DNA from 2 places in the Mesorhizobium sp. B2-3-13 genome. Region 2 is predicted to be linked to the other one. Evidence: riboswitches for the same ligand, from Rfam matches in the RefSeq annotation. Region 2 holds a riboswitch; the other holds the start of a gene.
What was found. Region 2 has a riboswitch for thiamine pyrophosphate ahead of FJ941_RS27770 (YkoF family thiamine/hydroxymethylpyrimidine-binding protein). Riboswitches for the same ligand answer to the same signal wherever they lie in the genome.
Positions count from the first base shown of each region.

Region 1: it holds a riboswitch for thiamine pyrophosphate, as region 2 does, so the genes downstream of both, thiB (thiamine ABC transporter substrate binding subunit) here and FJ941_RS27770 (YkoF family thiamine/hydroxymethylpyrimidine-binding protein) in region 2, are expected to answer to the same signal.

Region 1 covers NZ_VFVQ01000020.1:59,821-74,860, forward strand. Annotated here, with positions in the region: gene FJ941_RS22415 (ABC-F family ATP-binding cassette domain-containing protein) at 1-1,312, opposite strand, end outside; gene FJ941_RS22420 (thiamine diphosphokinase) at 1,314-1,958, opposite strand; TPP riboswitch at 2,046-2,160, shown strand; gene thiB (thiamine ABC transporter substrate binding subunit) at 2,204-3,202, shown strand; gene thiP (thiamine/thiamine pyrophosphate ABC transporter permease) at 3,226-4,893, shown strand; gene thiQ (thiamine ABC transporter ATP-binding protein) at 4,886-5,662, shown strand; gene FJ941_RS22440 (M48 family metalloprotease) at 5,895-7,364, shown strand; gene FJ941_RS22445 (RNA polymerase factor sigma-32) at 7,381-8,244, opposite strand; gene FJ941_RS22450 (hypothetical protein) at 8,316-8,501, opposite strand; gene FJ941_RS22455 (amino acid ABC transporter substrate-binding protein) at 8,563-9,336, shown strand; gene FJ941_RS22460 (amino acid ABC transporter permease) at 9,473-10,153, shown strand; gene FJ941_RS22465 (amino acid ABC transporter ATP-binding protein) at 10,150-10,920, shown strand; gene FJ941_RS22470 (CarD family transcriptional regulator) at 10,999-11,580, opposite strand; gene fdxA (ferredoxin FdxA) at 11,963-12,301, opposite strand; gene FJ941_RS22480 (RNA-binding S4 domain-containing protein) at 12,538-12,924, opposite strand; gene FJ941_RS22485 (helicase-related protein) at 12,935-15,040, opposite strand, start outside.
Region 2 covers NZ_VFVQ01000036.1:20,324-35,363, reverse strand. Annotated here, with positions in the region: gene FJ941_RS27785 (ABC transporter substrate-binding protein) at 1-765, opposite strand, end outside; gene FJ941_RS27780 (ABC transporter ATP-binding protein) at 758-1,525, opposite strand; gene FJ941_RS27775 (ABC transporter permease) at 1,522-2,340, opposite strand; gene FJ941_RS27770 (YkoF family thiamine/hydroxymethylpyrimidine-binding protein) at 2,382-2,990, opposite strand; TPP riboswitch at 2,981-3,094, opposite strand; gene msrA (peptide-methionine (S)-S-oxide reductase MsrA) at 3,298-3,816, opposite strand; gene FJ941_RS27760 (glycosyltransferase family 39 protein) at 4,002-5,537, opposite strand; gene FJ941_RS27755 (hypothetical protein) at 5,747-6,454, shown strand; gene FJ941_RS27750 (hypothetical protein) at 6,635-6,964, opposite strand; gene FJ941_RS27745 (hypothetical protein) at 6,957-7,361, opposite strand; gene FJ941_RS27735 (hypothetical protein) at 7,844-8,113, shown strand; gene FJ941_RS27730 (hypothetical protein) at 8,204-8,509, shown strand; gene FJ941_RS27725 (DoxX family protein) at 8,681-9,109, opposite strand; gene FJ941_RS27715 (DUF3606 domain-containing protein) at 9,766-9,945, shown strand; gene FJ941_RS27710 (GFA family protein) at 10,158-10,601, shown strand; gene FJ941_RS27705 (DUF982 domain-containing protein) at 10,720-10,956, shown strand; gene FJ941_RS27700 (DUF982 domain-containing protein) at 10,968-11,213, shown strand; gene FJ941_RS27695 (hypothetical protein) at 11,318-11,614, opposite strand; gene FJ941_RS29120 (hypothetical protein) at 11,741-11,896, opposite strand; gene FJ941_RS27690 (alpha/beta hydrolase) at 11,970-12,872, shown strand; gene FJ941_RS27685 (hypothetical protein) at 13,264-13,560, shown strand; tRNA gene FJ941_RS27680 (tRNA-Gln) at 13,595-13,668, shown strand; gene FJ941_RS27675 (GNAT family N-acetyltransferase) at 13,757-14,188, shown strand.

The DNA.
Region 1 (15,040 bases), on a different contig from region 2:
CCATGTCGAGATCGTTGGTCGGCTCATCGAGCACCAGAAGGTTCGCCGGCCGTGCCAGCACGCGCGCCAGGATCAGCCGCGCCCGCTCGCCACCGGAAAGCTCACGCACAGGGGTGCGGGCCTGTTCCGGCTTGAACAGGAAATCCTTCATGTAGGAGACGACATGGCGCTGCTCGCCATTGATGACGAGATTTTCGCCGCGCCCGTCGGTCAGATATTGCGCCAGCGTCTCCTGCGGATCGACCGCCTCGCGCTTCTGGTCAAGCGTGGCGATTTCCAGATTGGTGCCGAGCCGTACCGAGCCGGCATCCGGCGCCAATTCGCCGGTCAGCATCTTCAGAAGTGTCGTCTTGCCGGCGCCGTTCGGCCCGACAAGACCGACGCGGTCGCCGCGCTGGATGCGGGTCGAGAACCCCTTGACCACGGTGAGATCACCAAAGCTCTTCTCGATGTTCTTGGCTTCGATCACCAGCTTGCCGGATTCGGCGGCGTCGCTTGCCACCATGGTCGCGGACCCTTCGGCGCCGCGATGGCCGCGAAAGCGCTGGCGCATGGTCTGCAGTTCGCCCAATCGGCGCATGTTGCGCTTGCGCCGCGCCGTCACGCCATAGCGCAGCCAGTGCTCCTCGCGCACGATCTGGCGGCCGAGCTTGTGCTGCTCGCGCTCTTCCTCTTCCAGCACCAGGTCGCGCCATTCCTCGAAATGGCCAAAGCCCTTGTCCAGCCTGCGGGTCTGGCCACGGTCGAGCCAGACGGTGGCGCGCGACACGCGTTCGAGGAAGCGGCGGTCATGCGAAATGACGATGAGCGCCGAGGAAGTCCGGACGAGCTCTTCTTCCAGCCATTCGATGACCGACAGATCAAGATGGTTAGTCGGCTCATCAAGAAGCAGAATGTCGGGCTCCGGCGCCATGACGCGGGCAAGGGCGGCGCGCCTGGCCTCGCCGCCGGACAGGTCTCCTGGCCGTTCCTCGCCCGACAGGCCGAGATGCTCCATCAGATAGCTGGCGCGGTAAGGATCGTCGGCTGGCCCAAGCCCGGCTTCGACATAGGCCCGCACATTGGCGAAGCCGTCCATGTCTGGCATTTGCGGCAGATAGCGCACTGTCGCGGAAGGCTGGCGGAACACCTCGCCGTCCTGCGGCTCGACCAGGCCGGCGGCGACTTTGAGCAGCGTCGACTTGCCGGACCCGTTGCGGCCGACCAGCGCGATCTTGTCGCCGGCCGAAGCGGTCAAGGCGGCGCCGTCGAGCAGCGGTGTGCCGCCAAAAGTCAGTTTTATCCCGTCGAGATTGAGAAGAGGCGGGGCCATGTCAGCTTTCAGGCAAAGGATAGGGATGGGCGAGCAGCAGGGCTCGGCCATGGCGAAGCGCGATGTCGAGGCGGCCCTTGACCTCGTTGGAAACGGTCAACGATGAACCGAAAGCCACCTCGACCTTGTCGAGCGGCCATTTGGCGCCGGTGACGGTCAGGCCGGAGAGTTCGGAGAAGCCAAGGATCGAAAACAGCGTGCCGTCGGCATAATCGAAGCCGGCCCTGCCGAGCAGCAAGGGGACAGCCTCCTGGGCACCGCTGGTCAGAAGCACATCCGTTCCGGCTTCGGCCAACCGCAGACCAAGCGCCAGGTGCAGGAAGGCGTGGTCGGCGCGCTTGCCGCCGAAGGCGCCCGCCAGCACAAGGCGCGTCGCGCCGCGTTCAAGGGCTGCCGCGATCGCCAGTTCGCCGTCGGTCTTGTCCTTTTCCGCCGGGAAGGTTTGCCGCGGCACCGCGGCCAGGTGGGCGGGCAGATCGGGCGGCACGGAATCGAAATCGCCGACCCACAGTTCCGGAACAAGGGCCAGCATCCGCGCGTGGCCGATGCCGGCGTCGGCGGCGATGACGCGTGAGCCTTCGACCTGGCGGTCAAGCCGGGGCGTGCGGATGAGATCGCCGCCAAGCAGGATGGTGAATGTGCTCATATCCCGTCGCCCTTACCAGCCCGGCACGGGAAACGGAAGGCGGCAAACTCCCACTTGCGTGTCCCGTCGGCCGGGCTTATGTGTCGAAACGCTCTAACGGGGTGCCGGACGCGACTTTCGCGGGCCGGCTGAGAGGCAGTCTCGCCAACCCGCTGAACCTGATCCGGTTTGTACCGGCGGAGGGATTAGACGTTTCGGACAATCCGACGCCTCAATTCCTTTCAACGCAAACGAAGGAGGCGCCGATGCGCACGCTTTTATATTCCCTCATCGCGGCCACTGTAGTGACCCTGTCCGGACCAGCTTTGGCCAAGGACAAGCTCACCGTCTACACCTATGAGAGTTTCACCGCCGACTGGGGTCCAGGCCCGGTGGTGAAGAAGGAATTCGAGGCCGAATGTGGCTGCGATGTCGAGTTCGTCTCGGTCGCCGATGGCGTGGCGCTGCTCAACCGCGTCAAGCTGGAAGGCGCTTCGACCAAGGCCGATATCGTGCTCGGCCTCGACACCAATCTCACCGCCGATGCCAAGGCGTCGGGCCTGTTCGCGCCGCACGGCGCGGTGAGCGATGTCAATGTGCCGGGCGGCTGGAGCGACGATACTTTCGTCCCCTTCGACTACGGATATTTCGCTGTCGTCTACGATACCGAAAAGCTGAAGACGCCGCCGAAAAGCCTGAGGGACCTGGTCGAGGGCAGTGCCAATGACAAGATCGTCATACAGGACCCGCGCACGTCGACGCCCGGTCTCGGCCTGCTGTTGTGGGTGAAGTCGGTCTATGGCGACAAGGCGCCGGAAGCCTGGGCCAAGCTCAAGGCCAAGGTGCTGACGGTGACGCCGGGCTGGAGCGAGGCCTATGGCCTGTTCACCAAGGGCGAGGCGCCGATGGTGCTGTCCTACACCACCTCGCCGGCCTACCACATGGTCGCCGAGAACACCGAGCGCTACCAGGCGGCATCCTTCGAAGAGGGCGAGTACCTGCAGATCGAAGTCGCCGGCATCACCACGACAGGCGCCAAGAACCCGCTGGCGGCCAAGTTCATGGCTTTCATGACCGGGCCGAAATTCCAGGACGCCATCCCGGAGACCAACTGGATGTTCCCGGCCGGCAAGACCGGCAAGCCGCTCAACCCTGCCTTCGACAAACTGGTTAAGCCGACCAAGACCTTGCTGTTCAGCCCGGAGGAAGTCGCGGCCAACCGCAAGGCCTGGGTGGACGAATGGCTGGCGGTGATGAGCAAGTAGATTTTGTGGGCGAGTCTCGTGAGATGACCGCCAAGGAACACAGTGTTTCCCAAGTCGATCGTTGGTTCTCAGTGCAAACCCGCTCTGACCCCCGCATCACAGCCGGCATTGTTGCGCTTGCCGCAACCTCGCTGCTGATCGGCGGCGCTTTTGCCGGGCTGCTCGCCGAAGGCGCCCACGATTTTTCCGGCGCCTGGGCCGCCTTCGATCCTTACCTCTTCCGTGTCGTGCGCTTCACGCTCTGGCAGGCGGCCCTGTCGACGCTGCTCTCGGTCGGGCCTGCCCTGTTGGTGGCGCGGGCGCTGTCGCGGCATCCACGTTTCCCCGGCCGCGCCTTCATCCTGCAGCTCTTCGCCGTGCCGCTGGCTCTGCCGGCGATCGTCGCGGCGCTAGGCATACTGGCGCTCTACGGCCGAGCCGGCTATTTCGCCGGTCTGTCCAACTGGGTCGGCGGCCAGGGTTGGCCGGGCATCTACGGCCTCTCCGGCATTCTCGTTGCCCATGTCTTCTTCAACCTGCCATTGGCTACCCGCCTGTTCCTGGAGGCGCTGCAAACCATCCCCTCAGACCAGTGGCGGCTGGCGAGCCAGCTCGGCATGGGAGCGCGGCCGGCGTTGCGGCTGATCGAATGGCCGACGCTGCGGGCCGCCTTGCCTGGTGCCGCCGGACTTGTCTTCATGCTCTGCATCACATCCTTCACCATCGTGCTGACGCTCGGCGGCGGACCGGCCGGGACGACGCTGGAGGTCGGCATCTATCAGGCATTGCGCTTCGATTTCGATCCCGCGAGGGCTGTCGCGCTGACATTGTTGCAGATCGCGCTGACCTTTGTCGTGGTGCTGGCGTTGACCCGGCTTGGCGCCAACGTGGCCGGCGACGCCAACCTGTCGGTCGCGCCGCGCCGCTATCTCTTGGTCAACAGGACTGAGGCCGTGCTGAATGCCCTGCTCATCGGGCTGGCGCTGCTGTTCGTCGTGGGACCCATGGCGGCAACCGTGGCGGCCGGATTGGGCGCCGATCTCGGCCGGCTGGCCGGTGAGGCCACTGTCCGGCAAGCGACACTGACCAGTGCCGTGCTCGCGTTCCTGTCGGCGTTGCTTTCGGTGATGCTGTCGCTGGCTCTCACAATGGCGCGGAGGGCGCTGGCATTGAACCGCCGCTCCGGCTCAAGGACACTGCTCGAACATGCCACCGATACCGGCGCCGGGTTTGTGCTGGTCGTGCCGCCGATCGTCATCGGCGCCGGCTGGTTCCTTCTGTTGCGCCATCTCGGCGATGTCTTTGCTGTCGCCCCGCTCATGGTCGTCACCGTCAACGCCGTCATGGCGATGCCTTTCGCGCTGCGCGCCGTCCGTCCCGCCTATGATGCGGCAAGCGAGCGTCACGAGCGGCTCTGCGCGCAGCTCGGAATTTCCGGCTGGTCAAGGCTGTGGCTGGTCGACTGGCCGTCGCTTCGGCGGCCGCTCGCCACCGCCTTTGCCTTCGCCATGGCGCTGTCGCTTGGCGATCTCGGCGTGATCGCCCTGTTCGGCAGTGATTCCGTGCAGACCTTGCCCTACCTTCTCCTGGCGCGCATGGGCAGCTACCGCACGCAGGACGCCGCCGGCCTGGCGTTGTTGCTGGGCCTTGTCTGCCTGGCGCTGGTGCTGGCAGCGGACCGGCTGGGAAAGGGGATGGCCCGCGATGTCTGACGGGGCGGCTGACGGCAAAGGGGTTCCGGTGCGGCTGGACAAGGTCTCGTTCAGTTATGGCGAGGCGTTGTTCGCCTTCGATGTCGGATTCACCGCGACGCAGATCACCGCCATCATGGGGCCGAGCGGTTCGGGAAAGTCGACGCTGCTCAATCTGGTGGCCGGGTTCGAGACGCCGCGATCCGGCCGCTTATTGATCGGCGGGGCCGACGTAGGTGGCGAGCCGCCGGCCATGCGGCCGGTGTCGATGGTATTCCAGGAAAACAATCTTTTCGCCCATCTTTCTGTCCAGCAAAATGTCGGGCTCGGCCGTTCGCCATCGTTACGGTTGACGGATACAGACCACGCCGATATCGCGGGCGCCCTTGCACGCACCGGCCTTGCCGGCAAGGAGAAGCGGCTGCCGCGCGAGCTTTCGGGCGGCGAGCGTCAGCGCGTCGCCCTGGCCCGCGTGCTGGTGCGTGACCGCCCGGTGCTGCTGCTCGACGAACCCTTCGCCTCGCTTGGGCCCGCCTTGCGCGACGACATGCTCGACCTGGTTGCCAGCCTCCATGCCGAGCGTGGCATGACGGTGCTGTTCGTCACGCACCAGCCGCAGGATGCCCGCCGCATCGCGCAGAAAGTGGTGTTTCTGGACAATGGCACCATCGCTGCCTCAGGCACCTCGGACGATTTCTTTGCAGGGGCTGGGCCGGAGGCGTTCCGGCGCTATATCGGTGCCGGTGCCGGGGATGCGTTATCACGAGATATTGCCCGGAAGCGGACATAATTTACGCTCAAACCGGCTTGAGGCGATGTGGCGCTTGCTTGCCATGACTGGAGTAGTGTGGCTAGGTCCGCTCGATACCGGTCCGGCACAGGCCGTGATTTGCCTACAGCATCTGCTGCCCGCCCCGAGGGGCGCGTGACGGACGCTGTAGCAGTTTGTTTTGCGCATGCCGTGGTCATGCGCAAGGACCTGAAAGGAAGCCATTCTGGCGATCAGCGCTGACAGGCTACGAATGAATCCGCTGGCGCGGTTCCTGGCGCTGGCTGGCTTTGCCGTGGCGCTGGCAAGCTGCCAGATGTTCACGCCTCCCGAGGTCCAGGAATCCGGCTTCCAGCCATCCGACAAGCCGATCACGGTGGACAATGTCGCCGCCAACAACAAGCTTGCCGAACTCGCCAAGGCGCAGCATCCGCGCATCCTTGCAACGTATGGCGGCGAATATTCCGATCCCAAGCTCGAGCGCATGGTCGCCAAGGTGGTCGGCAATTTGACCGTGGTATCGGCCAACCCGACCCAGACCTATCGCATCACCATCCTCAATTCGCCCAACGTCAACGCCTTCGCGCTGCCGGGCGGATATCTCTACATTACGCGCGGCCTCTTGGCGCTGGCCAATGATTCGTCCGAGCTCGCCGCCGTCATCGCGCATGAAATGGGCCACGTCACCGCCAATCACGGCCTGCAGCGCCAGCAGCTGGAGGCCGAGGAAGGCCTGGCGACCAAGGTCGTTTCCGATGTGCTCGGCGACAGCCCGACCGCCAAGGCAGCACTGATCCGCGGCAAGCTTAGGCTGGCGCAGTTCTCGCGCAATCAGGAACTGGAGGCGGACGCCATCGGCATCAAGTCGATCGGCGAAGCCGGCTACGATCCCTATGCCGCCGGCCGCTTCCTGCAGTCGATGTCGGCCTACACCGATTTCCGTTCGATCAGCGGTGCCACGGACGCCAGCCTCGACTTCCTCGCCACCCACCCCAACACGCCGCAACGCATCGATCTGGCACAGCGCCACGCCCGCCAGTTCGGCGCGCCCGGTTTCGGCACGCGCGACCGCGATTCCTTCCTCGCCGGCATAGATGGCCTGCTTTATGGCGATACGCCGGAAGAAGGCTATGTGCGCGGCGAAACCTTCCTGCATCCGGGCCTCGGCGTGTCGTTCACCGTGCCGGACGGTTTCATCATCGACAATTCAGCGGCAGCGGTTACGGCGACCGGTCCGGGCGACATAGCGATCCGCTTCGACGGCGTTTCGATCGACAAGAACCGCGCCCTGACCGACTATATCAGAAGCGGCTGGGTGGCTGGCCTCGACGACAGCACCGTCAAGCAGGAAACCATCAACGGCAATGAGGCGGCGACCGCGCATGCCGGCGCCGAAGGCTGGCAGTTCGATATCGCGGTGATCCGCGCCGGCGGCCAGGTCTATCGGTTGCTGACCGCGGCTCCCTCGGCCAGCAGCTCGCTGGAAATGGTGGCGCGGTCGGTCAGCGGCTCCTTCCGCATCCTCAGTCCCGCCGAAAAGGCGGCACTGAAGCCACTGCATATTCGTGTGCTCACCGTGCAGCCGGGGCAGACCATGGGTTCGCTTGCTGCCCAGATGGTGGGGGTCGACCGCAAGCTCGACCTGTTCCGCGTGCTCAACGCGCTGTCGCCGGGGGCCGCGGTTTCGGCCGGCGACAAGGTCAAGATCGTCACCGACAAGTAAGCGCCCGTTGCGGGAATCAGGCGGCAGTCGCCATGAATTCGGGGTTCTGCTTCACCAGCGCGACCTTGAGCTTTTCCATGGCGCGGGCCTCGATCTGGCGCACGCGTTCCTTGGAGATGCCGAGCGTTTCGCCGAGAGCCTCAAGCGTGGCGCCCTCGTCGGTAAGCCGGCGTTCCTCGATGATGCGGAGTTCGCGAGCGTTGAGAGCTTGAAGCGCCTCCCTCAGCCAGAGCGAGCGGCGCGCGACGTCGATCTTGTCGCCGACAATCTCGTCGGGCAAGGGATCGTCCGAGACCAGGAAGTCCATCCGCTCGGTCGCACCCGCATCGTCGGCAAGCGGCACGTTGAGCGAGGAGTCGGGCGCCGACAGGCGTGAATCCATCAACTCCACATCAGCTTCGGAAACGCCGAGCGCAACCGACACCTCGCGGTAAAGAGTTGTGTTGGAGAGCGGTTCGGCGCCGTTCGCGAGACGGGCACGCAATCGCCTGAGATTGAAGAACAGGGCCTTTTGCGCCGAACTGGTGCCGCCGCGCACGATCGACCAGTTGCGCAGGATGTAGTCCTGCATCGAAGCGCGAATCCACCACGTCGCGTAGGTCGAAAACCGCACCTCGCGCTCCGGCTCGAAGCGGGCGGCGGCCTCGAGAAGACCGACATGGCCTTCCTGGATCAGGTCGCCGAGCGGCAGGCCGTAATGACGGAATTTCGAGGCCATCGAAATGACCAGACGCATATGGGCAACGGTGATGCTGTGCAACGCATTCTGGTCGTTGTCCTCTTTCCAAAGCAGTGCCAGCCGATGCTCCTCGTCGCGTTCGAGGTAAGGCGCCCTCATTGCCGCGCGGACCATGACCCGACCTGCCGTGTCTTCCATCATAAGGCGCTCCTTGGCTCAGGCGTGCGAATGACAAACTGGCAGGAACCGGCTTGAAATGACGGCGTCGTGCCCTAGAACAGCCAAAACTGCCGTGCGCGGGAAAGGTTCCGCTGGCGCAGGCAGGCGAGCGATGACGTCTGGGCAATTTCGGCACGGCTGCCCGGAATCCCGATGCTGCAACGAAATTCCTTTTGGAGTATTTGATTTCTGGAATTAGCCTTCTTTGAAATTTCGTTCCTTATTTTTTCGACCTGCATCTGTCATTTTCCAACCCTCACAACATGCCTGATATCAGGCCAAGGACGGGATCACAGAAAAATGAAATGGCTGAAGTCGCTCATCATCGCCGGAACGCTGCAGGCCCTGACGGTCGCATCGGGGCATGCCGGCGCCAATCTCGACCAGATCAAGCAGGCCGGCGTCATCAAGGTCGGTACGGAAGGCACTTACGCTCCGTTCACCTATCATGATGCATCCGGAGCGCTCGTCGGATTCGACGTCGAAATCGCCAAGGCGATCGCCGACAAGCTCGGCGTCAAGGCGCAGTTCCTCGAGGGCAAGTGGGACGGTCTGATCGCCGGCCTCGACGTCAACCGCTATGATGCCGTCATCAATGAAGTCGGCATCACCGATGCCCGCAAGGCCAAGTATGATTTCTCCGATCCCTACATCGCCTCCAAGGCGGTGCTGATCGTGCGCGGCGACAATACCGACATCAAGACTTTCGCCGATCTCAAGGGCAAGAAGTCGGCGCAGTCGCTAACCTCCAATTTCGGCAAACTGGCCGAGTCGAATGGCGCCGAACTGGTCGGCACAGATGGCTTCGACCAGTCGATCCAGCTGCTTTTGACCGGCCGTGCCGACGCCACCATCAACGACAGCCTGTCGTTCCTCGACTTCAAGAAGCACAAGCCCGACGCCAATGTGAAGATCGCCGCCCAGGAAGAGAATGCCGATTACTCCGGCGTCATTGTGCGCAAGGGCGATCCGGAGCTGGTCGCGGCCATCAACAAGGCCCTGGCCGACATCAAGGCCGACGGCACCTACCAGAAGATCGCCGACACCTATTTCGGCCAGGACGTCTCGAAGTAGTTCATAAGGCGGGGCGGTTGTCGCCCCGCAGCCCATCCAGCGGCGAGCCGTCTTTGACGGCTCGCCGCTTTTGTCGTGATATGGCTGACGCATTCGCGCTTCGATGACGCTGCCCGTCCCTTCCGGAGGATATTTCGTGCCGCACTGGCTGCAACTGATGCTGGATTCGCTGCCCTCGCTGCTGTGGGCAGCGTTGATCTTCACCGTGCCGCTGACGCTGCTGTCCTTCGTGCTCGGCCTGACGGTGGGATTGGGCGCAGCGCTCGGCCGGCTGTTCGGGCCGAAGCCGCTGGTGGCGCTCGTGCGCTTCTATGTCTGGATCTTCCGCGGCACGCCGCTCCTGGTGCAGCTGTTTCTGATCTTCTACGGCCTGCCGTCGGTCGGCATCCTGCTCGACGCCTTTACCGCGGCGCTGATCGGCTTCACGCTCAATATCGGCGCCTACACGTCGGAAATCATCCGCGCGGCGATCGGCTCGGTGCCGAAAGGCCAGTGGGAGGCCGCCTATTCGATCGGCATGACCTGGAGCCAGGCGATGCGGCGCACCATCCTGCCGCAAGCCGGCCGGGTGGCGGTGCCGCCGCTCTCCAACACCTTCATCTCGCTGGTCAAGGACACGTCGCTGGCCGCCGCCATCACCGTGCCGGAGATGTTCCAGGCGGCGCAGCGCATTGTCGCCACCACCTATGAGCCGCTCATCCTCTATGTCGAGGCGGCGATCCTCTATCTGGCGATGAGTTCGGTGCTTTCGGCCTTGCAGACACGGCTGGAGGAGCGGCTCAACCGCTATGGCGGCTTCCTGGAGGCACGCTCATGATCGGCCTCACCAACATCGAAAAGCGTTTCGGCGACAATCTCGTGCTGAAGGGGGTGACGGTTGCCATCGCCGAAGGCAGCGTCACCGCGCTGGTCGGGCCTTCGGGCGGGGGAAAAAGCACGCTGCTGCGCTGCATCAACCTCCTGGAGATCCCAACATCGGGCACGGTGCGGATCGGCGACGAGACGCTCGAGTTCCGTCCCGGCGGGAAGGTGTCCGCGGCGGACATAAGGCGTCTGCGCCTGCAGACCGGCATGGTGTTCCAGAATTTCCAGCTGTTTCCGCACCGTACCGCCATCGAAAATGTCATGGAGGGGCTGGTCACGGTGCTGAAATGGCCGGAGGCGCGCGCCCGCGAGCGGGCGCTCGCGCTGCTGGAAAAGGTCGGCATGGCGCACAAGGCGGATGCCTGGCCGGCGACGCTGTCGGGTGGCCAGCAGCAGCGCGTGGCGATCGCCCGGGCGCTGGCGCCGTCGCCGAAGGTGCTGCTGTGCGACGAACCGACTTCGGCACTCGACCCGGAACTGGCGCAGGAGGTGGTCGATGTGCTGAGTCAGCTCGCCAGCGAGGGAACGACCATGGTGATAGCGACGCATGATTTGCGCCTCGCCTCCAAGATCGCCCAGGAAGCGGTGTTCCTCGACGCCGGCGTCATCGTCGAGCAGGGGCCATCCGCCACGCTGTTCGGCAATCCGGAGCGCGAAAGGACCAAGCGGTTCATCGCCACGCTGAAGCAGGAGGCGGCGGAGAAGAAGGCCGGCGCATAGGCGCGGCAATCTCCGGCAATCCCAAAGACAAAAAACCCGGCGCAAGGCCGGGTTTTCGTTAACCCGAAGGCGAAAAGCTCAGGCGGCTTCTTCCTGCTCGGCTTCCTCATTGTCGGCCTTGGCGCCACGCTTGGGGCCTTTGTTGAGGTTGACCTCGATCAGGCGCACGGCTTCGGTTTCCGACATGCGGTTGACGGCCGCGATCTCGCGAGCCATGCGGTCGAGCGCCGCCTCGTAGAGCTGGCGTTCGGAATAGGACTGCTCCGGCTGGTTGTCGGCACGGTAGAGGTCGCGCACGACTTCCGAGATCGAGATCAGGTCGCCTGAATTGATCTTGGCATCGTATTCCTGGGCACGGCGCGACCACATGGTGCGCTTGACGCGGGCGCGACCCTGCACGACCTTCAGCGCGCGCTCGACATAATCCTCTTCCGACAGCTTGCGCATGCCGATCGAGGTCGCCTTGGCGACCGGCACCTTCAGGCGCATCTTATCCTTCTGGAAGTCGATGACGAACAGTTCCAGCTTGTGGCCGGCCACTTCCTGCTCATCGATCGAGACGATCTGCCCGACGCCATGCGCCGGATAGACGATGTACTCGCCGGTCTTGAAACCGTGACGCGCGGCAGTGGACTTCTTCTGCGGGGTGATCGTTGCCATTACGCCCTGAACTCCTTGTTGTGGGCCGGCGGCGGTGCCGGCTGAACTCGCGTGATCGGGGTCACCGACCATTAGCCGCACAACAGATGAACCCACCGGAAAGGCCGGGACCGGCAACCCGCACGAACTGCGGCCGCCTGGCCCAGATCGCTCTGGTCCGGAATGGGATTTTCACCTTTCAGTGATTTGGGGCGTCTGCGCCATAAATCGACGTTGTGTCACCGGCATGTTTTGCTGATGTAACACAAAAAGTCGGAAGAATCAAGGTTTTGCTGCGTAAGCGCAGGCCACAACCAATCGCCGCCTGTCAAGGCGGTTAATCCGACGTGCCTGTTACGCCGCGTCATACAAGCCTTTACAGCGGCCCTTTACAGCGGCGTTGTCAATCGCCTTCGCCCGGCTCGGCGGAGAAGTATTTCTCGAACTTGCCGGCCTCTCCGTCGAAGGTCTTGGCGTCGGCCGGCGGCTCCTTCTTGGCGGTGATGTTGGGCCATTTCTCGGCGTATTCGGTGTTGATCTGCAGCCATTTGTCGAGGCCGGACTCGGTGTCGGGCTTGATCGCGTCGGCCGGGCATTCCGGCTCGCAGACGCCGCAGTCGATGCACTCGTCGGGATGGATGACGAGCATGTTCTCGCCCTCGTAGAAACAGTCGACCGGACAGACCTCGATGCAGTCCATATATTTGCATTTGATGCAGTTGTCGGTCACGACATAGGTCATCGGTCGGCTCCGGGATGTCCCGTTTTTGTTGGCTTTTTTTGTGAGGTAACGCCTTTATCGGCCGCTTGCAAGGGTAGCCATTCCCAGCGGCGCCAGGGTTTGGGAATGGAATTCCAGGCGGCCGGTGCCACGAGGGCCTGACATGCCCCACCGGCCGTCGCGTTTGCCGCTCCCGCTTCTGTTTTTTGTTTGTCTTTGCCCTCGGGAAACACACCCCCGCGTCTGGTCGACAAGGCTCAATCTTCACCGAGCAATCGGTCGGTCTGGCGGCGCTCTTTTTTGGTCGGGCGGCTGCTGCCTGCCTCGCGCTGCGCAGGGATAGCATCGGGAAGGGCGTCGGCCTTGGGTGCGAGCGGCGGCGACATGTCTTCATAAAGTGTGCGAGCTTCCTCGGCCGGGCCACGCCGCACACCGGCGCCGAGCACCTTCCAAACGAAGATACGCCGGTCGAGCGTGATGGTCAGCACATCGCCTGGCTTGACCAGATCGGAAGCCTGCGCTGCTTTGTCGCGATTGATGCGCACGCGGCCGGCTACAACCAATTTGGCCGCCAGCGATCGCGATTTCACCGCGCGCGAGAAGAACAGCCATTTGTCGATGCGCTGGCGGTCTTCAGCAACCATCGAAGTGAGCCTACTTCTTTAATTGGTCGCGTAAGGCTGCGAGCTTGGCGAAGGGGGAATCCGGGTCGAAGCGCACCGGGCGCTCCTCGCGCGGCTTGGGCTGGAAGGCGGGCTTTCCGCCCCCCTTGCCGCGATCGGGGCCCTTGCCTTCCGGCCTGCCACCCTTCCAGTCGGGCCGGCCTTCGCGGCGCTCGGGACGCTCGCCTTGCGGGCGGCCATCGCGACGCTCAGCGCCTTCGCCTTGCGGCTTGGGCTTGAACTTCGAGCGGTCGAAGCGTGGCTTGCCGGCGCCGTCGCGGCGTCCTTCATGGGCGGGACGGTCCGCGGGAGCGCCTGTTGCCGGTGCACCGGCGGCATCGGCCGTCGCATTGCCTCGGCCGCGCGCCTGTCCGTTCTGCGGGCGGTTGTTGCGGCCGTCGCGATGGCGCGGACGCTGGTCAAAGCGACCTTGGCGCCACAACAGGATCGGCTTTGGCGCTTCGGCTTCCTGCGCGTGTTCGCCGGCAGCGTCCGCAACTGCCACTGGTTCGGTGGCTTCCGTCGGCGCGGAGGCCTCGACGGTCGGCTCCGCCGCTGCGGCGTTCTCTTCTGTGGGCGCGGCGTCAATCTCGGCAGTTTCAGGTTCGGTCTGCGGTTCAACCGGCGCCGGCTCGACCGGTTCAACGGCGGCTTCGGCTACCGGCGCCTGTTCGCCCGCAACTTCGGCCGTGGCTTCCGCCTGTTCTTGCGCGACAGGCTCTGCTGCCGTTTCCGCGATGACCTCGGCCGGAGCTTCGATGGCGGCCTCGGCGGCTGCCGTTGCCGAACCCTCGACCTCCGCGGCCGCATCTACAGCGCCGGCTTCCGTTACTGCGGCTTCCACTGCCGCCTCTTCCGCCGCCTTGGCCTGTTCCGCGCGAGCTGCCTCTTCGGCTGCCTGCTTGGCTGCGGCGGCTTCCCGCGCGGCAGTGTCCTGCGCTTCCAGCCGTGCCTTGACTTCAGCAGCCGGTTTCGGCTCGGCGCGATAGCCTAGGCCCTTGAGGATCTCTTCCATGTCGTCGGCGGTGGCTCCGAGGATCGACATCATCGGCGGCGTCACCATGAAAGACTGGCCGTCATAGGCGCCGTCCGGTCGCTGGCCGAGGCCGGGCTTCCAGTTGGTCGCCGGGCGGATCAGGTCGGCCAGCCGCTCGAGAATGTCGATGCGTACGGCGCGGCGGCCGAGATTGCGGTAGCCGGCAAGCTTATAGAACGCCTTGTCGAAGGCCGGATCGATGACCACCGAGGTGCGGCCCGACGCCAGCGCATGGACGACGTCGCCGAAGCCAGGCTTGTCCTTGCCGTCGTTCTTCAGCGCCCACAGTAAGGTCACCAGTCCGGCGGGGGCCGGCTTGATCAGCGCCGGCACGAAGACGTGGTAGGCACCGAAGCGCACGCCGAGCCGGCGAAGTGCCGCGCGACCTTCCTGGTCGAGCGACTTCATCTCCTCGGCGATGTCGCGGCGATTGATGAGGCCGAAATTCTCGACCAGCTGGAAGGCGATGCCGCGGCCGATGCCGGAAATCTGCTCGGCGTTTTTCAGATCGACCAGCGGCTTCAACAGGGATTCGATCTGGAAATTGACGAAGCGTTCGGCGCGCGCGGCGACCTTGTCGCGGGCCGGGCCCGTCAGCTGTTCGTCAGCCAGCAACACTAGGCGCGGCTTCAGCGCGTCCTCGCCCGAGACCAGCGTGCCGATCGGCGCGCCGATCCAGCGCAGCGTGCCGTCCGAACCGAGCGCGAGATCGCCATTGGCGCAGGCGCCGAAGCGCTCCGCGCGTGCCTCGAATTCGGCGGCCAGCGCCTTTTGCGCGGCCGTGCGCACGGCCTTGGCGTCCTCGCCGCCGGCGGTCTGGTCGGCGGTGAAGCGGAACCCTTGCAACTCGCCGACATGATGGCCTTCGACAAGGACGGTTCCGGTAGGGCTGATTTCGGCTTCAGGCATGGTATTTTCTCTAAGGCGCCGCATGAGGACGGAAGTCCTGCGGTCTACGAAGCGTTTCGTCAACCGCTCATGCAGCGCATCCGACAATCTGTCTTCGATTTCGCGCGTCTTTTCCCGCCAGTGTGCCTGATCGGCCAGCCAGCCGGGCCGGTT
Region 2 (15,040 bases):
GGCTTCCTCTGGATGATCGACCGCGAACTGATAACCCCGCCGCGTTGCCTGGATGAAGGATGACGCCAGCTCGGGATTTGCCTGGAGATAGGCTTCGCTCGAAGAGATAAGCGTCGTGTGCTCGTCGGGGACGCCATAGTCGGCGTAGACGAAGCTGCGCTGCTTGACGCCCTTGAGTTCGGCTTCGACGCCCTCCCAGGTCGACACTTCGAGCGTGAAGTCGACCGAGCCGTTGGCCAGCGCCTCGTAGGCGGAAGTGCCGAGCGTCACCGTCTCGAAATCGCCCTTGCCGCCATCATGCCGGATGATGGTTGAAATCAGTGCGTTTTCCCAGGCACTGCCGAAGCCGCCATAGGTCAGGCCATCCAGATCCTTCGGACTTTTGATCTCGCTGCGCGCCGCATTGAACACCAGCCGGCCTGTCTCGGACTGCACGACGGCATAGACACCCTTCAAGTCGGCCCCAGCGGTCCTCTGGGTGAACAGGCTGATGGTGCCGTTGATGCCGAAATCGGCGACGCGGTTGGCGACAAGCGTACCGGCACCGGTATCGCTATAGGGCAGGATGTCGACCTCGAGGCCCGCCTCGCGATAAAAGCCCTTGTCGCGGGCGACGAACAGCCCGATGTGGTTGGTGTTGACCGTCCAGTCGAGCGCGACGGTAACCTTCCGCGTTGCCGCGAAGGAGCGGCTCGATCCGGTGATCAGCGGTACGCTGCCGGCAAGGGTGAGCAGCAGAGCTTGCCTGCGCGTCAAGTCAGTCATGGTCATGTCCTTTGGATGGCTGGAGGTTGAGCAAAATATCGAGGATTTCGGCCTCGAGTGCCCCGGCCTGCCGTGTGGCGGTGCTGGTCGGATCACGCGGGCGCGGCAGTGGCACCTTGATTTCGCGCACGACATGGGCCGGCCGCGCCGACAGCACATAGATGCGGTCGGACAGGAACACGGCTTCGCGCACATCATGGGTGATCAGCATCGCCGTCCAGCGATGATGCCGCCACATCTGTTCGAGCCAGCGCTGCATGGCCGCCCGGGTCAGTGCATCGAGCGCGCCGAACGGCTCGTCGAGCAGCAACATGTCGCGTTCCTGCACGACAGTGCGCAGCAGCGCCGCGCGCTGGCGCATGCCGCCCGAAAGCTGCGCTGGAAAATGCCGCTCGAAGCCGGCAAGCCCGAACTCGGCAAACAGCGGCGCGACCCGCGTCCGCGCCTCCTTGCGGCTGACGCCTTGCACCTCGAGCCCCAGCGTCGTGTTGTCGAGGATGCGCCGCCACGGCATCAGCGCGTCGCGCTGCGGCATGAAGGCGAAATGCCTGCCGTGATCGTCGAGCGGCGCGCCGTCGAAGAACATCTCACCCTCGCCATGCTCGGCGCCGGTCAAAAGCTGGAACAGCGTCGACTTGCCGGCACCCGAAGGCCCAAGGATCGAGACGAATTCGCCGGCATCCACGCGCAGTGAAATGTCGGCGAGCACTTCGAGCCCGCCAAAGACCTTGCGCATATGCCGCAATTCGAGCCGGCTCATGCTTGCGGGCCTCTTCCGGCGGCTTGCCTGCCAGCGGCTTGTTCCCAGGGCATGGCCAGACGCTGCAGCAGCACCGTCAGCCCGAACAGGACGAGGGTGAGCGCGGCGCTGACGCCGACGGCGGCGAGCACCAGGTCGGGACGGAAATTGTTCTTGGCGTTGAGCATGTAGATGCCCAGCCCTTTGGCCGCGCCCGCATATTCGGCGAAGATGGCGCCGACGACGGCGTAAGTGATGGAGATCCTGAGGCCCGCGAAGAAATACGGCAGCGCCGAAGGCAACCGTGCCAGCATGAAGACCCGCCAGCGCCCTGCTCCCATGGCGCGCAGCATCTGGCCAATCTCAACCTCGGTCGCCTCGTAGCCCTGTACGAGGGCCACCAGCATCGGGAAGAAGGTGACCAGCGCCACCAGCATGATCTTGGGCGTCAGCCCGAAACCGAACCAAAGCACCACCAATGGCGCAATGGCGACCAGCGGCAAAGTCTGGCTGACGATAAACACGGGAAACAGCGCGCGCCGCAAAGGCTGGAAGAAGTCGACCAGCATCGACAGCGCAAAGGCGGCGCTGAGCGAACAGGCAAAACCGATCAGCGTGGCGCCGATGGTGGGAATGGCATTGTCGAGCAGCGCGTCACGATTGAGCATCGCCTGTTCGAAGACGCGCGAGGGCGCCGGCAGAACCGTCGCCTTGATGCCGGAATGGTTTGCGTAGAGTTCCCAAGCCACGAGCACCAGACCGATCGTTATCACGGCCGGCGCTGCCTGGGCGAAGAAGCCCGCGAGTTGACGCGGGTTGAATGACGATGAAACCACGAGAGGATAACCTTGACGGCGCGCGCTTCGGCGCGAGCGGTTCAGACGGCAGTGGGACTGTTGGCCGAAACCGTGACGTCGAGGGTTACGTGGCCGGCGCCTGGCCCGAAGCGGCAGAACGCTTCATCGAGCGCCGAGAAGATCGCGCCGGCATCGCCGCGCAGCTTGGTGCAGAAATTCTTGGAGCGATCGTAGACGCCGGACTGCTTCAGGAAATCGATGCAGCCATAGATCTCGTCCATGTGGTCGTCCGTGCCCATCACATAGAGCGAGAACTGCGCCGCCGCTGGCTGGCCAGTGGCGGGCGCGCCGCGCACGGCGGTGATGGCCGCTTGCTTGCGTGGTCCGAGTGGCCCGGCGGGTCCGCCGAACGTGTTGGAGCGGCAGATTGGATCGTCCGGCTCCCCTGGACAGCCACGCGAAATGGTGGCCGACAGCACGCAATGCTTGCCGCTGCCGGACGCAGCCACGAAAAGGTCGCGCAGCGCCGGGAACAACACCTCGGGGGGCCCGACCAGCAGGGTCGAGATGTCGTCGGTCTCGATCCTGAGCTTGTCGCGGTACGGATCGAGCGCGCCGAGCGCGCCCAGGATGACGCCGACAAAATCGTCGGCCATTGGATATAGGGAAACCTGTGCGCCTGAAAACATCGCCCGCCTCGCTCCGCTGGTATTACCCAGATCAGCTTCTAGGGTCTGTGGGCTTGCCGCCCCCGTCTCAGCCCCGACCGTACGGAGCACCCCTGTGGATGGCGGCGTTAAAGCACCATTCGATCGGTTGGGGAAGCTGTTTTTTCAGCAAGCTGCGCCAAAAGCATTGCGCCAGCGCAGACGCAACCGGGTGCCCCTGGCCGGACTTGCGTCAAAACAAAGAGATAGAGCGGTCAGTTGCTTCCGCGAAGCCCGTGAACCGCTCTGGCGTTGAATTTATAGAAATTCTGCCCGCCGCCAAAAAAACTTATGAAACTGCCTTTTCGCGAACCGGCAGTTTCCAGCCTGGCCTGATGAAATGGCAGGTGTAGCCGTTGGGATATTTCTCCAGATAATCCTGGTGCTCGGGCTCGGCCTCCCAGAACGCACCGACCGGCGCGAGCTCGGTGACAACCTTGCCGGGCCACAGGCCGGAGGCATCGACATCGGCGATGGCGTCCTCCGCCACACGCTTCTGCTCCTCGCTGGTGTAGTAGATTGCCGAGCGATAGCTCATGCCGACATCGTTGCCCTGGCGGTTGCGCGTCGTCGGATCGTGGATCTGGAAGAAGAATTCCAGAAGCTGGCGGAAGCTGATTTTCGCCGGATCGAAGGTGATCTCGATGGCTTCGGCATGCGTGCCATGATTGCGATAGGTGGCGTTCGGCACGTCGCCGCCGCTGTAGCCGACACGGGTGGCGAGGACGCCCGGGAAGCGCCGGATCAGATCCTGCATGCCCCAGAAGCAGCCACCGGCAAGCACTGCACGTTCGCTCGAAGTCGCCATGTAACGTCTCCTCAAGGCAATCCCAGGAAAAGTGTAGCGGCTTTCCCCGGGGAATTGCGCGACAACAAATATGGATATCCCCATAAATGGGCATTGTCGCCCGGTTCGTCCAGTCAGACGAGCGGCCATTCGGTCATACCGGTGGAAGGCGCCCCCTAACGAACCGGCGCATGACACTGCCCGCCTTAGACGCGCGGATGCCGGGTCCGGCTGCTGGCGGCAACCGGCAGATATCGCGTACCAGGCGGAATGGCGGCAAAACTGATCGCTACCGGCGGCGCCTCGCGCGACCAGTTGAAAAGAACCGTCTTGACCGGGATGTTGTCCAACCATGCCCGCAACTGTGGCGGCACGCCATGACCCCGCCAAATCATCAGCATGCCATGGTCGCGCAACCGCTGCCTCGTGATCCAGGGTGCGAACCGCATATCGAGGTCGGTGAAGATCGACGGCTTGTCATCGGCATTGAGGCCCGCCAGCATAGCAAGATTGGTGTCGCCACCGACGATGTCGAGCCGGCCGGGCGCCGCTGCGTGCCAGATTGCCTCGGCCTCGTCCGAGATCGGCTGCGCCGGCCAGCAGACGGCGTCCATGCGCCCGCGCACATTGCAGTCCGTCCAGCGGATTGCCGCATAGGCGCCCGACATGGTGACGATGCAGATGAAGGCGCAGATCGCCAGCTTTCGCATCTCGATGGCGCCGAGCCGGTGACCGAGAAAGGCCAGCGCGACCACACCGACTAGATTGTACATCGGCGCGCTCCAGGCCTCGCCGGTGCCGGTGAACAGCGAGGCGACCATGACTAGCGCCGCGGGCCCAAGCCCCATCCATATGAGATAGACGAGGGTGCCGCGCTCGACCGGCTCTTGCGGGGCTGGTGAGCGCCGCAAGAGCCCTGATAGCGCCAACACCAGGAGAAAGCCGGAAAACCCGGCGATCTGGACGCCGATATAGTAGAGCCGCGCACGGTGTTCGGTCACCCAAGCGTCGCGGCCGGCGAAATAGGTCAGCGGCAGGAAATCCATGCGGTAAAGTGCGACGGCCAGCGGCGCGGCGACCGCGAGAAAAACGGCCAGGCCAAGCCATGGCCAGGGTGTCGCCAGCCGGCTGCGCGCGCGAGTGTCCGACAGCAGCCAGAGGCCGCCGAAGGCAAGCAGCAGTCCGGTAGAGAACTTGGCGTAGAGCCCGACGCCGGACACCAGTCCGAGCGCCAGCCACCAGCCTGGCCCGCCGCCGCGGCCGGCGCGCCACAACAGCCAGCAGATCGCGGCCCAGAACGGCATCTGCGCATAGTCGTGATTGAATTGCGGCGTCGGCCAGCCGAAGAAATATATCGATGGCATCAAAAGCACGGCAGCCAGCGCGCGGCGTTGTCCGAGCATGTCGCGGGCCAGCAGATAGACCAGGACGAAGGTGGCCGAAATCGTCAGCTGAGCGAGCAAATATTGCGGCCAGCGGAACGATCCGGTCAGAAGATGGCTGATCTCGAGCAGCCAGCCGGGCAGTTGCGGATGCTTGTAGGTTAAAAGCACCCATTCGCGGCCCCACATGAAGCCTTCCACGACATCACCGGGCGGTGCGGGATTGATGAGTGTTGGCACCACCGTCCAGCACAGGGTCTGCGCCAGGCACAGAAGCGCCAGCAAACCCCAGGGGTGCCGAAGCAGGGCGGACCAGACCGACGCTGAGTCCAGCCCCGCGGCAGGCAGCCCTGCTGGCATCCAACGATCGATGGAGTCGTCAATTCCCGCCATGCGGCGCTTAGACCACATCGCCTGGTTTGCCGAACAGCCCCAACATCAAAGCTTACAAAAAAGTATGCTTTCAGGTCATTGCAAGACCAAGATTGAGCGGGATCTACGGTCTCTTACTGCCGTCGCCGGGCAGAACAGCCCGCACACTGATCCCACTTGAACATTCCGGATACTCGATGCGTCACCAGCATGCCGTCATCCACCACCGCGCGCTCGACTTCTGGCTGGCGCGCGCGGCGGTCCTTGTCATCATCTGCCTGCAGCTTCTGGTCATCAACGATCTTTCGTTCGGCCCCCGCTGGCTGGCGCCGGCGCTGGAGGCCGCCCTGCTCGTACCCCTGTCCGTAGCCACCGCCTGGACGCAGGTCGCCACCCAGAAAGCGGTCGAGGAGGAGCACTGGTATCTGGTTGGCCGGTTTCGCGTCATGATCCGCAGGACGGCCCTGGTGATGACCGGCCTCGTCAGCGTCATGAATTGCGGCTCTCTGGCGCTTCTGGTGCGTGCCTTGCTGGCCGGCCATGCCGGCTCCAGCGGCCAAACGCTGCTGGTCGACGCGCTCAACATCTGGGTCACCAACGTTATCGTCTTTGCCTTGTGGTTCTGGAGCACCGACCGGGGCGGGCCGCCGACCTGCGGCCTCGTCACACGCGCCCATGCCGATTTCCTATTTCCGCAAATGACCCTGAGCGACCGCGAGATCCGCGACTGGCTGCCGGGCTTCGTCGACTATTTCTTCCTCGCCTTCACCAATGCGACGGCGTTTTCGCCAACCGACACATTGCCGCTCTCCCAACGCGCCAAGCTGCTGATGATGGCCGAGGCGATGATCTCGCTGCTGACGATCGCGCTTGTCGCGGCCCGCGCGGTCAACATCCTGGCCTAAGGCACGTCCCCCAAGCCCGCCGGGCACCGGGAGAACGGCAGGCATGAAGATGAAGACCTGAGCGCGCGTCGCCTCGATCCATTCAAACGCGCCTTGGGCAGGAGCCACAAACGCAAAAAGCCCGCCTTGGCGCGAGCCAAGGCGGGCTTTGGCTCGATCGAGCCGCGGAAGAGGCCCAGGTCATTCCTCCCCCGCTGGCCTGAACTTCCGCACGATCACCTCGAACAATATATCCGAGAGCGTGTCCAGTTGGTTGATGGCGACATCGATGTCCTTGGGCAGTACCGAAAGCACGATCTTGAGGTACTGGTCCGGCTTCTCGGTGCGCACCTCGGCGAGGACGCCGGCGCCATGGATGCGGAAATCGGCCCGCACGGCGGTGAGAAAATCGTCGCCCAGCGTCTTCTTCGTCCGCTTCGGGCGGGGCGTCTTCGCGGCTGCCGGGCTGGCGACGGGCTTGCGCTTTGCCGACCTTGCCTTTGCGCGCGACGGCCCGGTTTCGTCAGTCATGGATCTGCGCCACGGCATTGGTATCACCGGCGGCAGCCTCCGGCAGCGCCTGCTTGGCCCGCCTGGCCGGCTTTTTCGAGCGGGCGGATTTCTTCCTGGCCCGCTTGGCACCCTTCTGCCTTGCCGTGCTGGCCGGTTTTGCCGCGCTTGCAGGTTTTGCAGCATTGGCTCGCGCCTTGAGTCTGGCCATGACAAGACCGACAGCGCGGCTGTCTGTGCCTGCTTGCGGAAAACAGAAACCGCCAGCCGCCTCCCGCACCATGCCGATCAGCACGTCGGGCGCAACCGCCTCGACACGGCCGAGGCGCGCCCGAGGCGCCGCGCCCTCGAATTGGCCGATGGCGCTGACGACTTCAAGGCCGTCGTCGCCGGTGATGATGGTGGCGTAACGTGTCATGGGATTTCTCGCATCTCGCGGAGGTAGCGCTCTACGGCGCCCCCCTCTGTCCTGCCGGACATCTCCCCCTCTTGGGGGGAGATTGGCAGGTTGGACGCCTCGCCCAGTCTTGGAGCGCAGGCGGTTGGCGAAGGTCGCGATTGTATCTGATCTCCCCCCAAGAGGGGGAGATGGCCGGCAGGCCAGAGGGGCGCTGTCCCGCCAGCATTCAAATTTGCAACCGCAGTAGCGTCCCTGGCATGGCGGCAGAAACACAAAACCCGCCTTGGCGGCGGGTCGTTGGCGCAAATCAGCACCATGGACAAATTTATAGCATGGCTGCCCTCACCCGGTCAACGGCTCCTAGGAAAAAATTCACATTTGACCGAGAGAGCATGACGCCAGCCCAGACATTCATCCGGCTTTTCATCAGCCGGCTCCTGTGAAATCATCAGCGGCAGCTCATGGAATGATTCCCGTCGCACGGCCTTGTGGAGAGGACGATGGACAGACCAGCCATGGCATCCGTCTTCAGGATGCGGCACGCTCCGGCCACGGTTTCCGGTGTGCGCAGCACTGGCCAGGGCCAGGCCGATCCGATCATCCGGGTGCACTCGCTTGGCGAAGCGATCCGCTTCGTCGCCGGCGCTTACCCCAACTACGACATCGGCACCGTCGCCATAGACTGCGGCGACCCTTCGATCCCGCGCCTCGGCAGCCTGGAGGTCAGGGCGCTGTGGCGCGAATATGGCGAGCGCCTGACGGAGGAGTAGACGCATGTCGCCAAAAGGCCGCGGCGCTTCTCCACGTCGGATCGGAAATGCCGCTCGCGCGTTTGGAACCCAGCCACTGGAGCAATCGCCATGAACGTCGCCAATCTGCAACTCGAGGGCCTGCTGATGGCCGTCGCCTCGATCAACCACGTCCTGGTCAAAAAGGGGGTGCTCACATCGGAGGAGATCGACATCGCGCTACGCAAGGCCGAGGCCTCGGAAACCGGCGAGGAGCGGTCAGGAGGCATGTCGGCGTCGAGCCGCGACGCCGTCAACTTCCCGATCCGGCTGCTGGAACTTGCCAACCAGTGCCAGCCGGAGGCGGACATGCCATCCTTTTCGAAGCTGGCCCGCATGGTCGGCCAGATGAAGGAGCCTTATAACGACCAGATGTGAGGGCTCCTCACGCCTCGCCTGGCGGGCTTCTTACGCCCTGCCCCGGGCGGGCCCCTAGGCCCTGCCCCGGGCGGGCCCCTAGGCCCTGCCCCGGGCGGGCCGCTAGGCCCTGCCCCGGGCGGGCGTCATGCCCTGCCCCGGGCGGGCGTCATGCCCTGCCCCGGGCGGGCGTCATCCCCTGCCCGGCCATCCCAGGTTCAGCGCCAGGATTCTTCCCGGTCCATGGACCGCCGCGAAAAGCAGTCCGGCCAGGAACGAAAAATGGTCGACGAAGAAGCCGAATTCGGCCTGGTTGCCGGCCCAGTGGCTGGGTCCGTGGAAGGCCAAGGCCAGGAACAGCACATAGGCGGCGGCGACCAGCGCGGCCTGGGTGAAGAAGGCACCGCTGAGGAAACACAGCACCAGCGCAACCTCCAGGATCGCCGCGCACCATGCGAGGAAGAGCGGGAACGGGAAACCGGCGGCCGCGATATAGCCCGCCGTGGCCTCCATGCCCATGAACTTGAAAGTCACCGCCATCAGGAAGACGGCCGCGAAAATCAGCCGGGCGACGAGAAGGGCCGCGGTCTGCCACGGCGATTGTGTGATTTGCGACGGCATGGTTGTATTCCTCCAGTTTCATCAGCCCCAAGGACGCACCGCCGCGCGCGGATCCGACATCAGCCAGCGATTTTTCTCTCCGACATCGGTTTGACGGCTGATGTACGGCACCCCTCGAAGGGGAAGCAAGCAGGCCCAAGGCGCCGATTGCCGGCCGCCGCGACACGCGCCAGGCGTTCACGAACAATTAACGATCCTGAAACTTGTCCGTAACCGGCAACATGATATGTTAGCTGGGGCTAATGCATGGCGTGTTCCGTGCAGTAATCTTGGGTGGGTCGAGTTTTGGGCGCAAACGTCAGGTTGGGGACGAAGTCCTATCTGGTCCGGTCGCCGGTCCTGGAGTGCGATGGCTGCGGCGGCACCGGACAGGTTTTCCAGTGCCCGCGTTGGGCGAGTTCAAACGGCCTTTGCTGTCCCGCCGGCACGCATTCCCGCGGCTGCCCCGGCGCCAGCGCGCCCTGCGCCGAATGCGGGGCGCGCGACAGCCACAGCGTCGGCCCCGGCCGCTCCATCGGCCTGAACCGGGGCCGGCGGTAAGTGCCCGGCGGTCACCGCCATCCGCCATGGAACCAGCATGGCCGATCCGTGTTATGTCTGACCGCGACAGCTAGACGTCCGCGCGATCATGCGGCTTACAGAAAGTGAGGCCCGCCATGCCCGACGACAAATCGAAGACCAAACAGGACCGCAAGCTGGTCTCGAGCGAGGACACTTATGAGGTCGCCGCCTTCGCGCGCAAATACGGCATTCCGCAGAGCGAGGCGCAGACCATCATCAAGCGCTACGGCCCCTCGCGCAAGAAGCTCGACAACCACATGGCGGCGCGAGGATAGAAGAAGGCGCGAGGCGGCAACCATTTCGCCTGCGTCGCGTTGAAGGATGCTGCGGGCCGCGTCAACCGGGCCCGGCGGTACGGTGAACACGATGTCTTTTTCCCGGTTTCTCATCCTGGCCAACGAAATGGCAGACGAGCATCTGTCCCGCCCGGCCCGCGGTATGCCAAACTGACGAAGCCAGACTGGCGAAAAAGGGAGGGGCCGCAACCATGTCCGAGATAACCCGCAGGACCGGCAGCTGCCTATGCGGCGGCGTGCAATTCGTCGTCACCGGCCAGCCGTCGCGGGTCGGCCTTTGCCACTGCAAGGACTGCCGCAAGGCGGGCGGTTCGGTCTATTCGGCCTTTGCCATCTGGCCGCGCGATGCTTTCGAGACATCGGGCCAAGTGGCCAGCTACGGCACACGCAGCTTTTGCCCGACCTGCGGCAGCCGCGTCGCCTGGGTCGACGACAACGAGGCCGAGGTGATGCTCGGCAGCCTCGACATCGCGCCGACGGACCTAGCACCGCAATATGAATTGTGGACCGGCCGGCGCGAAGCCTGGCTGCATGCCTTGCCCGGCGCCGAGCAGTTCGAGCATGACCGGCCGCGGGCGCTGGGCGCGGATCTGCCCGCGCCCAGGCCATTGTCGGACACCGTCGCGCGCGACTGAAAGCAAGATTGAAAATTGATCGTCGGGGCCCGGAACCCTCCCCTGTCGGCCACGTTATCCGCCGCTTCCTCGGTGCATGTCGGCTTCTGCTCACATGCACTATTCATGGAGACGACCGTTGAACGACAAGATGTTTCCCCGACCGATCCGCCTCAAATTCGCCCCTGAGCGGGAGCGCGTGGTGCGCAGCGCCTGGGAAGGGCTGGAGTGCCTTGGCGATTGGCCGGCCGGCCAAGGCCGGCGCTACCGGGCGGCACTGCGCAGCTGCCGCGATGCCCTGGATGGCTGGGCGCCGCCGGAAAAAGCGATGCGGGCGATGATCGACGCCGCGCGCGAAGCGCGCATCCTCCAATAGCGGGAATAAAAATGGCGTATTTGATGCTGTCGACACCGCTGCGGGTCAAGCCGCATGGGTCGGACACGATCCGTGACGTGGCCACGCTCCAGGACGCCAGTGAAATCCTGATCGACTGGCCACAAGCCAAGCGCGGCCCTTTCTACCAAGCCGCGCGCGAAAAGATCGAGTCGGCGCTGCAAAACAATGAAGGCGTGGCACAGGCGCAGGAGGCCTTCACCGCGCTGTGCGATCACGCCGGCCTTCTGGTCAGGTAAGTCAAGAAAAGTCCAAAAAAGCAGGCGAACTCGCCTCCATTGTGTGGAACCAGTGGCGATCTGCGAGGTTCCGCTGCCTCGATGATGATGTCGCCTGACCAGTTCTACTGCTTCGGCGGCTGGGGCGGCACTTCGCCCGGCTTGATTATCGGCGTCTTGCCTTCGTCGGGCGCCGGCGCGGCCATGCCCTGGTCGCCGGTGGGCGGCGGCTTCAGCACGCCGCCGCAATCGTTGAGCTTTTCGCTGAGGTCGCCGCCGCCGGGCTGCTGCTTGCCGCCCTGGTCCGTTTGCGCCCGGCATTTGTCGGTTTGCTGGTTCGGTATCTGTTGATCCGCCTGTGCCACTGCCGGCACTGCCAGGGCCAGCATCGCGGCGCATGACGCAATGGCGAGAGGTTTCATCTCGGCCTCCTTCGTTGCATGGCCGCCCGCGGCGGCCTTCCCTTCATGGAGACAACGCCCGTCGGCCCAAAAGGTTGGCCCCATGGGTTGGCCCACAGCGTTGGCCCCAAGGGTTGGAAAAGAGGCTTATTCGCGGAACCGGCCCGTTGGAGCCGGAGCGGGTTTCTTGTCGGCCTCTTTCGCAATGCCAGCCTTGGGTTCGAGCCGGTGCGCAAGCACCAGCACGATCAGCATGATCAGCGTGGCGCCCGGCTTTGCCCGGGACCACTTGTCGCGGCGCAAAGAGCCGGTGCTTGCGTGAAAGGCGCTGCAACCAACCCCGTCCTCCAGTCGTTGCCTGTGCCGGAGGCCAGCTATGTTCGAGCACTTCCAAGCCATGGACGTCGACATCGGGGACGCCGGCATTTTCGTGCGCCGCGCCGGCGCCGGACCGGCGGTGCTTTTGCTGCACGGCTTTCCGCAAACCCATCTGATGTGGCGCGATATTGCGCCGGTGCTTGCCGAGCGTTTCACCGTCATATGCGCCGACCTGCGCGGCTATGGCCGCAGCGCCTGTCCGCCGTCGACCGCCGATCATGCGCCCTATGCCAAGCGGGCCATGGCATCGGACATGGTGGCGATGATGGCCAAACTCGGCTTTACCTCCTTCATGGTCGCGGGCCATGACCGCGGCGGGCGTGTCGCCTACCGCCTGGCGCTCGACCATCCCGACCGCATCGACAAACTCGCCGTGCTCGACATCGTGCCCACGGCCGACGCCTGGGATAGGGCCGATGCCCGGCTGGCCCTCGGCTACTGGCCGTGGTCCTTGCTGGCGCAGCCCGAACCCTTGCCGGAAAAGATCCTGGCGGGCACCGCCGACGCCATCGTTGACAATGCGCTGGGCGGCTGGGGTTCGCCGCCCGACGTCTTTCCAGCCGGCATCCGCCAGGCCTATGTCGATGCCTTGCGCGACCCCGCCCACATCCACGCGATCTGCGAGGAATACCGGGCGGCGGCAACGCTCGACCGCGACCACGACCGGGCGGACAAAGCCGCCGGCCGGCGCATCGCCTGCCCGTTGCTGGCATTGTGGAGCGGGCAAGGCGCGCTCGCCGAATGGTATGCCGGCGAAGGCGGGCCGCTAGCGCTATGGCGGAACTGGGCCGATGACGTGCGGGGCCGCGCGATGTCAGGCGGACATTTCTTCCCCGAGGAAGCGCCCGGGCAAACGGCTGGCGCGCTGATCGATTTCTTCGGCGCGGCTGGCGCCGGTTAGCCACCCGCCAAGGGCGCCTCGAATCAGCCGGCCGATTCCTCCGACGTATCGTCGTCTTCGGGTCTACCGGGCCGGAGAGGATCGGGCATGCGCGGACACTCCTCGAAACCATGATCGCGGCCGCCGCAGAAGGAACAGCACATCGCCGGACGGCCCTCGTTTCCGGGCCGCCATTGCGGTGTTTCGTAGGGCTTCCTGCCGTCCATGCCCAGCAATGCGCAACGCCTGATTTGGTTGCGCGGGGGCCGGCGCCGCGCCCGAACGCGCGCCGCACAGCCTGTCGCGGAACCAACGGACACGAAAGGGGTTGTGTGCGACAATGCAAGCGGCCGTTCCAGTGCGAATCCGGACCGGTCGCCTGTCCAATTTTGTCAAACCAAAGAGAACCGTCATGTCCGCTCGCGTTCTGACCCTGTTGACGGCCATCGGCGCCGTGCTCGCGACGACCGGTCTGGCCGATGCCCGGCCCGACAGCCGCTCCATGGGCTGCGGCGAGATCCGGGCCATGATCCAGAGCCATCGCGCCGTGGTGCTGACCACCGGCCGCAACACCTATGACCGCTATGTCAGGCAGTTCGGCAATGAGTGCGACTGGCCTGAAGTGCCGATGTCGGCCTATGTGCCGTCCCGCGATGGCGACTGCCCGGTCTATCGTTGCGAAGAGCCGGTCAATAATTTCCCGAATTGACCGCAAGCTGCCTGGGCGCCATAACGTCCAGCCTTCCCGCTTCGTCTAATGGTAGGACAGCGCCCTTTGAAGGCGTGAATCGTGGTTCGAGCCCATGAGCGGGAACCAACAATTTACTTGGCGCCGGGTCGCCACATTTCTTACTGAAACGCAGGACATAAGGCGCCACTTATTGGTAAGCCATGGGAACAACGGTATGGCCAATCTAACAATTCTGCCCGTTTCCATTGCCTCTGACCTAGGAGCCCTCGCCCTGGAAGTCCGGCGCAAAGTATTCATTGTCGAGCAGAACGTGCCCGAGACGGTGGAACGGGACGCCTATGACGCGGAGGCCACTCACGTCGTCGCCATCGACGGAGGCGATGTCGTCGGCACGCTGCGGATTGTCTTTCTGACCGAACATGCCAAGTTCGGCCGCGTCGCCGTGCTACGCCAGGCAAGGGGCAATGGCATCGCCATGCGGATGATGCAGGCGGGGATGCAGATAGCGCGGTCACGTGGCGAGAACCGCTTCTACCTCACGTCCCAGACCGACAAGACCGCGCTTTACGAAAAGCTGGGCTTCGTCGCATGTGGCGACGAGTTCGAGGAAGCCGGCATCCCGCACCGAGCGATGAAGAACTATTAACAGGGGCTGGCAAACCCCGCCGGAGAGCGGTTTGCTGCCGCCCGGCGGTCCTACGCCCTTCGAAGCGCAAGGATGTCTCGTTTCATTCGGATGCTTCGCATCTATTGCAGGGAGCACCCCTCTAAGGAACCAGCCGCGCCAGAACAGCGGTTGGTGATGCACCACCGATCGGCTGACCCCTTAGTTCGTTCGGATGCTTTGTGCGAGTTGCCTTAAAGAGCGCATAAAACCTTAGCCGGCGAGACGACGCGGCCCCCCGCTAATCTCGTCGGTTAGGCTCGGCGTCCTCCCAGGCAACTCTCCTTCTTGGATGCCGAGCCGGCATGCGCTTTGCCACGCCGGCGTGCGGGCATTCAAGATTGAGATCGAGGGCTAAAGCTTCTGCAAGCTACGCGCAGCTCGCCGTACACCGTACGCAACAATGTTCCACGCGGCTCCCGAGTTTAGGACGCTGTGCTCAAGCTTTACCCGGAGCCCGCCCGAGCTATCCACGGCCAAAGGCCGATCCACCGGGCGAGGCGATCATCACCATGGGTGGGAAAGCTGACAAGTGGCGGCTGACGCCCGATTAACGAATCGTTGACCGCGCTGTCCTATTCTGAGACAGCGCGGTCAGATCCCACCGGACTGCGCAGGCGGCTTCGCCAACTAGCCCCGCCCGCTTTTGTCGGAGCCGCCACCACACTCTGGAATAAATACCAGTAATGGTTGAATCAACCGTTACTGAAGTTGTTAAAAAGCTCATGGCCAAATCGTAATTCAGCCGAGGCACGTCTTCCAGTCGCTCTTTAGCACTTACTAATGATTGTCTAGACTCTCTCCCGCAACGGAAGCATTCTCTGCTTCGGGGAG